DNA from 2 places in the Pseudomonas sp. NCHU5216 genome. Region 2 is predicted to be linked to the other one. Evidence: predicted binding sites of a transcription regulator. Region 2 holds the regulator's gene; the other holds the start of a gene.
What was found. The regulator sigma-54, encoded in region 2, starts transcription at its own class of promoters, with help from an activator protein. The targets are predictions, from matches to a motif close to ANTGGCATNNANNTTGCTNT.
Positions count from the first base shown of each region.

Region 1: ACSVIK_RS23505 (pilin) is a predicted target of sigma-54. The motif match lies at 3,575-3,594, and genes of this name have one in related genera.

Region 1 is NZ_JBQLIX010000051.1:25,034-30,111, reverse strand. Features, by position in the region: gene ACSVIK_RS23520 (DUF1631 domain-containing protein) at 1-85, opposite strand, end outside; gene nadC (carboxylating nicotinate-nucleotide diphosphorylase) at 398-1,246, shown strand; gene ACSVIK_RS23510 (Wzy polymerase domain-containing protein) at 1,298-3,001, opposite strand; gene ACSVIK_RS23505 (pilin) at 3,063-3,530, opposite strand; gene pilB (type IV-A pilus assembly ATPase PilB) at 3,752-5,078, shown strand, end outside.
Region 2 is NZ_JBQLIX010000034.1:18,494-23,571, reverse strand. Features, by position in the region: gene ACSVIK_RS20060 (ZIP family metal transporter) at 1-137, shown strand, start outside; gene ACSVIK_RS20055 (HPr family phosphocarrier protein) at 422-694, opposite strand; gene rapZ (RNase adapter RapZ) at 710-1,567, opposite strand; gene ptsN (PTS IIA-like nitrogen regulatory protein PtsN) at 1,570-2,034, opposite strand; gene hpf (ribosome hibernation-promoting factor, HPF/YfiA family) at 2,047-2,355, opposite strand; gene ACSVIK_RS20035 (RNA polymerase factor sigma-54) at 2,457-3,950, opposite strand; gene lptB (LPS export ABC transporter ATP-binding protein) at 4,087-4,812, opposite strand; gene lptA (lipopolysaccharide transport periplasmic protein LptA) at 4,812-5,078, opposite strand, start outside.

The DNA of each region.
Region 1 (5,078 bases), on a different contig from region 2:
CCACGGGCAGTCTTCCTACCGGCGAAGTTGGCGATTGCGCAGCGGCGGCCTTGTTCAACGGCACCACGTTCGCGTCGGTCTTCATTCTAGTCTCCTGCAGACTGCCCGTTCGGGCCTCTGGTCTGCACAGCAGCAACCGCGCCTTATTCGTAACGTCAACGATATGGCGTCAAAATAAACGGAATGAATGCATTATAGGGAGCCTGTGCGACATACCAAGCTCATTTTTGCCACTTCCATGATGCGCTTCACAGATCGCCTCTTTCGCGATACCACATGGCCTGCATGCGGCGCTGGAGCTGCGATGCAGTCGAATCCCCTGCCTGCATGGACAACGGAGCATTGCCCCAGGTTCGACCGCCTTTATAATCGCCGCTCGCCCAACACGGAGCCGACCATGCCCAACCTGACCCTCGCCGACCTCGGCAGCGAAATCGAAGCCAATGTCCGCCGCGCCCTGGCCGAAGACATCGGCAGCGGTGACATCACCGCGCAATTGATTCCCGCCGAACGCCTGGCCAGCGCCCGCGTCATCACCCGCGAGGCAGCGGTGATCTGCGGTACCGCCTGGGTCGACGCCGTGTTCCGCCAGCTCGACCCGCGTGTGGCGGTGCACTGGCAGGTGCAGGACGGCGACCGGGTCAACGCCGACCAGACCCTGTTCAGCCTCGAAGGCCCGGCGCGCGCCCTGCTCAGCGGCGAGCGCAGCGCCCTGAACTTCCTGCAAACCCTGTCGGCCGTGGCCACCCGCTGCCGCCACTACGCCGACCTGGTCGACGGCACCCAGGTGAAACTGCTGGACACCCGCAAGACCCTGCCCGGCCTGCGCCTGGCGCAGAAATACGCCGTCACCTGTGGCGGCTGCCACAACCACCGCATAGGCCTGTACGACGCCTTCCTAATCAAGGAAAACCACATCGCCGCCTGCGGCGGCATCGCCCAGGCCATCAGCAGCGCCCATCAGATCGCCCCGGGCAAGCCGGTGGAAGTGGAAGTGGAAAGCCTGGAAGAACTGCGAGAAGCCCTGGAAGCCGGCGCCGATATCGTCATGCTCGACGAACTGTCATTGGACGATATGCGCGAAGCCGTACGCCTGAACGCAGGCCGCGCCAAACTGGAAGCCTCGGGCGGTATCAATGACAGTACCTTGCGCACCATCGCCGAGACAGGGGTGGACTATATCTCGCTGGGGACGTTGACCAAGGATGTGAAGGCGGTGGATTTGTCGATGAGGTTGGCGTTGTAGATCCCTACAACCACCAAGTCTACACGCACGGTGATTCCTCGCCACATATAGTCAACGATAAGCCTCGCAAAACACCGGTATAGTTAGCCTATAAGGCTGATAATCAGGAAAGCCGGCCTGTCGCTCTAAAGCAATCTTCTCTAAATAGTCATCCGCACGTTGCGGCCATAGCCAGCGAATATTTGCCGTCAAGTAATCATCGGGCAGTTGCGGGTACACCGCATACCTGCTCTTGAGCACCATGGAAGCAAAATCGAAGTCTTGCCGTACCAGCGCCAGAAGAGCTATACGTTCCAGGTAGGGATATAGAGGCTCCTTTACCGACATGAACACCGCCTTGCACATTTTAAACTCCCACTCAGGGCCATCATCCACTACCAAATACTCAAGCAGCACTTTGTCCGCCGACCAGCCCAGCACAGGATTCAGGGAGAGCCCTATCAGGCTTTCCATACGCTGCAAATTCAGCCGCATATCTTTGACGGGATAGCGATAGCCAGGCAGCGAGATATATAGATAGGTAATCCATACACCTATAAACATACAAGCCAAAGCCCCCCACCTTAGGGAGCTGACATACAACACCTTCCAAACCGGAGAATAAACCGCAAAAAACGCCAAGAACAAGACCAGAAAGTTCATATACCAAAGAGGATACTCTAGCAGGCTATGCACTGCCACAAACAGAAGAGCACCACCAACAACAAGCCCATCAACCCCATGAGCCAGGCAATTCTTTAGCGTCAAAAAAAAGACCCAAAACGTCAATACCGCTAACGGAAAGATCCACAAACCCAACTCAACCAGAAATTGAAAAAATATATTATGTGCATGAGACCAAGTTATCTGACTCGGCATCCCAGAATCAACCTGATAAATAAAACTATATTTTGCATAATTACCATACCCCACACCCCAGGGGTGATCTAAAAAAATACGCCAGGCTTTCGCCCATTCCTGCAAGCGAGAAACATCTCCAGTAATGGAAATACGTGAAGAACCACCAACATCTACCAACCAAAACAACAGCAAGCATACCGACAGAGAACATACGAACAAGGCGTAGCTCCCCACCATAGCGGCCTCAGCACCATGCCAGCCACGCAACATTCCGATAAGCAGCGCTACAAGCATAATCAGCAAGACTGCAACCAAAACCATACGAGAACCAGCATAAGCCAGAACCACAGCCACGCCAACCAAAACAAAAGCAGAGAAAAATATATTGATCCGCCGCTGAGAAGCCATACCACAAACAACAATAGAAAACATCAACATATAGGTTGAAAAATTATTGCGCTGCCCAAAATTTCCATACACCTCACGCCCCCCCGGAAATACCAGGAAAGAGATATAATCAACCCAGCCAAGCATCTGAAAAAAACTGACGAACAGATTAAAGCATCCCCCTGCCACCACACCCCAAAGACATCCATGCAAGAAACGCAGGCGGCCAGGGTACTCCTGCCCGGCAAGTACTGCATGAAAGATACCCAACAACGAAATTACAACCAGCGGCACCAGCCAACTCTGGTAATAGTAACTCCGTTCGTCGCCGACAAACGCAGCCACTACGACGAAGCTGGCGAGAATAATAGCCCCACCAGATAGTGCAATACGCCGCCCTGCCAGAAGAATCAGACACAACCCCAAGAGCACAGCCAGAGCGTCAGAGTAGAAATCGCCGTCAGGATAATCCCGCAATGGTAGAACGAAAGGCAGTCCCCCGATCAAGAAACCAAGAAGATACAACACGATTTCTCCTACTCAAAAAAAACGGGAGGACAATCCTCCCGTTGATAGCGCATCACGCTAATTACTTGGTTTTGCACCAACCATTGGTAACGCAACCACCTGAAGCAGCCCAACTGATCGAGCCACCACCATTATGAGTAGGCGTCAAAATAAAAGTATCAGTATTAGCAAAACCATTCGTAGTCTTCGGAGTTACTGTAATCTGCCCCGTAGTCCCCAAGGCAATGCTCGCATACTGAGCATTAGCAGGAGCAGAACCGGAAGCCACATCCGCTGGAACAGAGAGCACAGCACGACTAGCGGCAGAAGAAGGAATATCAATGTTACTACCAGTTAGGCAACCACCACTCTGCACGCACTCAGTTACACCCAACTTGAAAGGAGCTGTGGCCACAACCATTTCGGAGCCACGAGCACGCTTGGTGTAGTCCTGATAAGCAGGCAGAGCAATAGCAGCCAGAATACCGATGATCGCAACCACAATCATCAATTCGATCAGGGTAAAACCCTTTTGCATTTGAGCTTTCATGATTCTCTCCAGATTTGAATAGGCCCATTGACCTGAAAGAGGAGATAGCACGGGGCGTGCCAACTTTCACCCCCCTCTTCTACAGGCCTTTATCGAGCCACATGCACGCACCGCAGTACAGGCCACGCCACTAACTGCCATTTTTCGTCACCCTTGTTCACGCGGTTTGGCAGTACACCTGCAACTGGGCTATAAGGCAGGGATTGTTTGTGGAGCCCGTGATGAACGACAGCATTTCCCTTTCCGGCCTGGCCAGGCAGCTAGCCCAAACCGGCTTGATGGACGAAAAGGCCGCCCAGCAGGCCCAGCAGCAGGCCCAGCGCAATAAGCTGTCGTTGGTGACCTACCTGGTGCAGAACAAATTGGTCAAGAGCCGCGCCCTGGCCGAGCTGGCCTCGGAGCAGTTCGGCGTATCCTTCTTCGACCTCAATGCCATCGACAAGGAAAGTCAACCACGCGACCTGGTCAGCGAAAAGCTGGTGCGCCAGCACCGCGTGTTGCCGCTGTGGCGGCGGGGCAACAAGCTGTTCGTCGGGCTTTCCGACCCCACTAATCACCAGGCCGTCACCGATATCCAGTTCAGCACCGGTCTGAATACCGAAGCCATACTGGTCGAGGATGACAAGCTCGGCGATGCCATCGACAAGTTCTTCGAGTCGACCAATAGTGCCATGGAGGATCTGGCCGATGTCGATCTGGATGGCCTAGATGTGGAGGCGGTCGACGATGACAAACAGGTAGGTGAGACTGGAGCCGATGCCGACGACGCCCCGGTGGTGCGCTTCGTCAACAAGATGCTACTGGATGCCATCAAGGGCGGCTCTTCCGACCTGCACTTCGAGCCCTATGAGAAGACCTATCGCGTTCGCTTTCGCACCGACGGCATCCTGCATGAAGTAGCGCGCCCGCCCATCCAGTTGGCACCACGCATTTCCGCGCGCCTCAAGGTGATGGCAGCGCTGGATATCTCCGAGCGGCGCAAGCCGCAGGATGGCCGGATCAAGATGCGTGTATCAAAGAACAAGGCCATCGACTTTCGCGTCAATACATTGCCCACCCTGTGGGGCGAGAAGATCGTGATGCGGATTCTCGACCCCACCAGCGCACAGATGGGTATCGACGCCCTGGGTTATGAGGAAGAGCAGAAAGAGCTCTATATGAATGCCCTCAAGCAACCCCAGGGCATGATCCTGGTCACCGGCCCCACCGGTTCGGGCAAGACGGTATCGCTCTATACCGGCCTGAACATTCTCAATACCCCGGATGTAAATATCTCCACCGCCGAAGACCCGGTGGAGATCAATCTCGAGGGCATCAACCAGGTCAACGTCAACCCCAAGCAGGGCATGGACTTCACCCAGGCGCTACGCGCCTTCCTGCGTCAGGATCCAGACATCATCATGGTGGGTGAGATTCGCGACCTGGATACCGCTTCCATCGCCGTCAAGGCCGCGCAGACCGGGCACATGGTGATGTCCACCCTGCACACCAACAGCGCCGCGGAAACCCTCACACGCCTGCGCAACATGGGTGTGCCGTCCTTCAATA
Region 2 (5,078 bases):
CAGCGGGAGCGATGCTGTTCGTGGTGATCCATGAAGTCGTGCCCGAGTCGCAGCGCGAAGGGCATGGCAGCGAAGCCTGCCTGGCCCTGGCGGCGGGCTTCTGCCTGATGATGGTGCTGGATACGGCGCTGGCGTAGCCCGGAGTAATCCGGGGGGCTCCCGGATTACATCTGGGCTACCTTTGTACATGTGTAGGAGCGAGCTCTGCTCGCGAAGCTTTTGGCGTTACCTGCGTTCGCGAGCAGAGCTCGCTCCTACAGTTCGTAGGGGGCCGCTGTGCGCACCGCTTGTACTTCGGATGCAGCGGCTTGGTGCGCACGGCGCACCCTACGGCGTCGCGTATACCGGGCGCTCCGTGCACGTTGGCAACAAATGGGATGTCTTGAGGCTTGAGGCTTGAGGCTTGCAGCTTGTAGCTGCTTTATTCGCCCTCGTCGAAATAGTTGTCGATCAGTGCGATCAGCGCCTGCATGGCCGCTTCGTCCTGCTCGCCTTCGGTGTGCAGGTGCACCGGGGTGCCCTTGCCGGCCGCCAACATCATCACCGCCATGATGCTCTTGCCGTCCACCAGGCTGTCGCTGCTGCGGCCGATGCGCACCTGGCAGGGGTACTGGCTGGCGACGCCGACGAATTTGGCGGCAGCGCGGGCGTGCAGGCCGAGTTTGTTGATGATGGTGACTTCGCGGGTTGGCATCGCGGCAGGGATTCCTTAGCTGAGGTCGCGGTGGCGAACCTGGACGTTCTTCAGCGAATGCTTGAGGGCTTCGCTCAGGCGTGTGGCCAGGTACACCGAACGATGGTGCCCGCCCGTGCAGCCGATGGCGATGGTCACGTAGGCGCGGTTGCTGGCGGCGAAGCGCGGCAACCACTTCTCCAGGTAAGTGAGAATGTCCTGATACATCTCTTCGACCTCCGGTTGTGCCGCCAGATACTCGACGACCGGCTGATCGAGGCCGGAAAAATCGCGCAGCTCCGGCTTCCAGTAGGGGTTGGGCAGGCAGCGGGCATCGAATACCAGGTCGGCATCGACCGGCATGCCACGCTTGAAACCGAAGGATTCGACGAGAAAGGCCGTACCGCTCTGCGTCTGCCCGAGCAGGCGCAGTTTGAGGGTGTCGCGCAACTGGTAGAGATTCAGGCGCGTGGTGTCGATCTTCAGGTCGGCCAGGTCGATGATTGGCGCCAGCAACTGGCTTTCGTAGGCGATGGCTTCGGCCAGCGAGCGATTGTCGTTGGTCAGCGGGTGGCGCCGACGAGTTTCCGAGAAGCGCTTGAGCAGGGTGTCGTCTTCGGCGTCGAGGTAGAGCACCTCGCAGCGAATGCCGTGCTTGTGTACTTCTTCTAGCAGTTCGGGAAAGCGCCGTAGCTGGCTGAGCAGGTTGCGTGCGTCGATGGAGACCGCGACCTGCGGCAGCATCAGGTCACTATGCGGCAGGAAACGTTCGGCCAGATCCGGCAGCAGGCTGGCCGGCAGGTTGTCGATGCAGTAGAAACCGTTGTCTTCGAGTACATCGAGGGCAGTGCTCTTGCCGGAGCCGGAGCGACCGCTGACGATGATCAGGCGCATGGTTATTGACCGTTCTGGATGTCCACGACCACCTGGTAGAGCGCTTCGCTGGTCGGTGCCTGGCGCAGGCGTTCGCGCACGTCCTGGCGGTCGAGCATGCTGGCGATCTGGCGCAGGAGTTCGAGGTGGGCGTCGGTGGCGGCTTCCGGTACCAGCAGGACGAACAGCAGATCGACCGGCGCGCCGTCGATGGCGTCGAAGTCGACCGCCGTGTCCAGGCGCAACAGGGCGCTGATCGGTGCGCTGCAGCCGGCCAGGCGACAGTGGGGGATGGCGATGCCGTTGCCGAAGCCGGTGGAGCCGAGCTTCTCGCGGGCGATGAGGCTTTCGTAGATGTCCTGATTGTCCAGCTCGTCGAGGTCGCGGGCGACCAGGCTGGCAATCTGTTCGAGCACGCGCTTCTTGCTGCCGCCCGGCACGTTCACCAGGGAACGGCCGGGGGTCAGGATATTTTCAAGTCGGATCATGGAAGGGAAATGTCAGCGGGCTGTGGCGCCTTGCAGGCGATCGAGCTGCTTTTCCTTGTGCTTGATGAGTTGACGGTCGAGTTTGTCTGCCAGCAGGTCGATGGCGGCGTACATGTCGTTATGTTCGGCGTTGGCGACGACCTCACCGCCAGCAACGTGAAGGGTGGCTTCGATCTTCTGCTTGAGCTTTTCGACCTCCATGGTCACCTGAACGTTGGTGATCTTGTCGAAGTGGCGTTCCAGTCGGCCGAGTTTCTCGCCGATGTAGTCACGCAGGGCGTCGGTCACATCCAGCTGATGTCCACTGATGTTGACTTGCATACCGCTTTCTCCTTGTTGCCTTGTGTAAGAGATGGGCCTGACTTGAGGCCCACCACCGGAACACTGTGGCCCGCTCGCCATGGGCGAACAGTCGATCTTGCTTACATCAGTCGCTTGCGTTCGCTGGAGGGGGCGATACCGAGGGATTCGCGGTACTTGGCCACCGTGCGACGGGCGACTTGGATGCCTTGTGCCTCCAGTAAACCAGCGATCTTGCTGTCGCTCAACGGCTTTTTCGCGTTTTCCGCGGCCACCAGTTTCTTGATGATGGCGCGGATCGCCGTCGACGAGCATTCGCCGCCTTCGGAGGTGCTGACGTGGCTGGAGAAGAAGTATTTCAGCTCGTAAATGCCACGCGGGGTATGCATGAATTTCTGCGTGGTTACGCGCGAGATGGTCGACTCGTGCATGCCCACCGCCTCGGCGATGTCGTGCAGCACCAGGGGCTTCATGGCCTCGTCGCCATAGTCGAGAAAGCCGCGTTGGTGCTCGACGATCTGCGTGGCCACCTTCATCAGGGTCTCGTTGCGGCTCTGCAGGCTCTTGATGAACCAGCGCGCCTCCTGCAACTGGTTGCGCATGAAGGTGTTGTCGGCGCTGGAGTCGGCGCGTTTGACGAAGCCGGCGTACTGCGCGTTGACGCGCAGGCGCGGCATGGCTTCCTGGTTCAGTTCCACCAGCCAGCGGCCGTTGTGCTTGCGCACGATGACGTCCGGCACCACGTATTCCGGCTCGCTGGATTCGATCTGCGAACCGGGGCGCGGGTTGAGGCGCTGGATCAGTTCGATGACCTGCTTGAGCTCGTCTTCCTTGAGCTTGGTGCGGCGCATGAGCTGGGCGTAATCGCGGCTGCCGAGCAGTTCCAGGTGCTCGCTGACCAGGCGTTGGGTATCGCTCAGCCAGGGCGTGCTGGCGGGGAGCTGGCGCAGTTGCAACAGCAGGCACTCGCGCAGGTCGCGGGCGCCGATGCCGGCCGGCTCGAACTGCTGGATGCGGTGCAGTACCACTGCGACTTCATCCAGTTCGATATCCAGTTCGGGGTCGAAGGACTCGGTCACTTCCTCGAGGGTTTCTTCGAGGTAGCCATCGTTGTTGATGCAGTCGATCAGGGTGGCGGCGATCAGTCGATCCTTGTCCGACATCGGCGCCAGGTTCAGTTGCCAGAGCAGATGGCTGTGCAGGCTCTCGCCGCTGGAGGTACGGGTGGTGAAGTCCCACTCGTCATCGTCGTTGCTCGGCAGGCTGCTGGCGCTGGTCTGGTAGATGTCTTCCCAGGCGGTATCGACCGGCAGCTCGTTGGGGATGCGCTCGTTCCACTCGCCATCTTCGAGGTTGTCCACGCTCGGTGTGGTTTCCTGGAAGCTGTCTTCCTTGGCTTGAGCGGGTGCGGCGCTTTCCGCACCGTCGGCCATCGGGTCGCTGTTGTCGAAGTCGTCGCCGTCTTCCTGGCGCTCGAGCATGGGGTTGGATTCCAGCGCCTCCTGAATTTCCTGCTGCAGATCCAGGGTAGACAGTTGGAGGAGGCGGATGGCCTGTTGCAGCTGCGGGGTCATCGTCAGCTGCTGGCCCATCTTGAGGACTAGCGATGGTTTCATTGCAGACCTTAATTTACCGGCGAGTTACGCCTTCCACATCAGGGCGCCGAAGCGCCGCCAGGAAGCAAATTATATGCCTGAAAATCTCGTCCTTGCCTAGGGGCTGTCCTATTTCCGTCATCTAAATATGGATGTTTTACAGACGGAACTCGTGGCCCAGATAAACCTCTTTCACCGTCTGGTTGGCGAGGATGGTCTCGGCGTCGCCTTCGGCAATCAGTTGGCCATCGTTGACGATGTAGGCCGTTTCGCAGATGTCCAGGGTCTCGCGTACGTTGTGATCGGTGATGAGAATGCCGATACCCTTGGTCTTGAGGTGATGGATGATCTGTTTGATGTCCCCCACCGAGATCGGGTCGACACCGGCGAAGGGTTCGTCGAGCAGGATGAACTTGGGGTTGGTGGCCAGGGCGCGGGCGATTTCCACGCGACGCCGTTCACCACCGGACAGGCTCATGCCCAGGTTGCCCGAGATGTGGTGGATGTGGAATTCCTGCAGCAGGTTCTCCAGCTCCGCCTGGCGCCCGGCGCGGTCGAGATCCTTGCGCGTTTCGAGGATGGCCATGATGTTGTCGGCCACCGACAGCTTGCGGAAGATCGAGGCTTCCTGCGGCAGGTAGCCGATACCAGCGCGGGCACGACCATGCATGGGCTGGTGGCTGACGTCGAGGTCGTCGATCAGCACACGTCCCTGGTCGGCCTGCACCAGGCCGACGATCATGTAGAAGCAGGTGGTCTTGCCGGCACCGTTGGGGCCGAGCAGGCCGACGATCTGGCCGCTCTCGATGTTCAGGCTGACGTCGCGTACGACCTGGCGGCCCTTGTAGCTCTTGGCCAGGTGTTGGGCTTTGAGAATGGCCATTACTGCTGTTGATCCGCGGGTTTGTTCTTGGGTTGGATGACCATGTCGATGCGCGGACGCGGCACGCTGACGTTGTTGCCGGTGGCGCGTCCTGCGTTGACGATCTGGCGGCGGGTGTCGTAGACGATCTTCTCGCCCTCGAAGGTATTGCCTTCCTGGATCACCTTGGCCTGGTCGATCAGCACGATGCGTTCGTTGCTGGCGAAGTACTGGATGGTCTTGCCGTAGGCCTTGACGATTTCCTTGTCCACGGCGGGCTTCTGCTC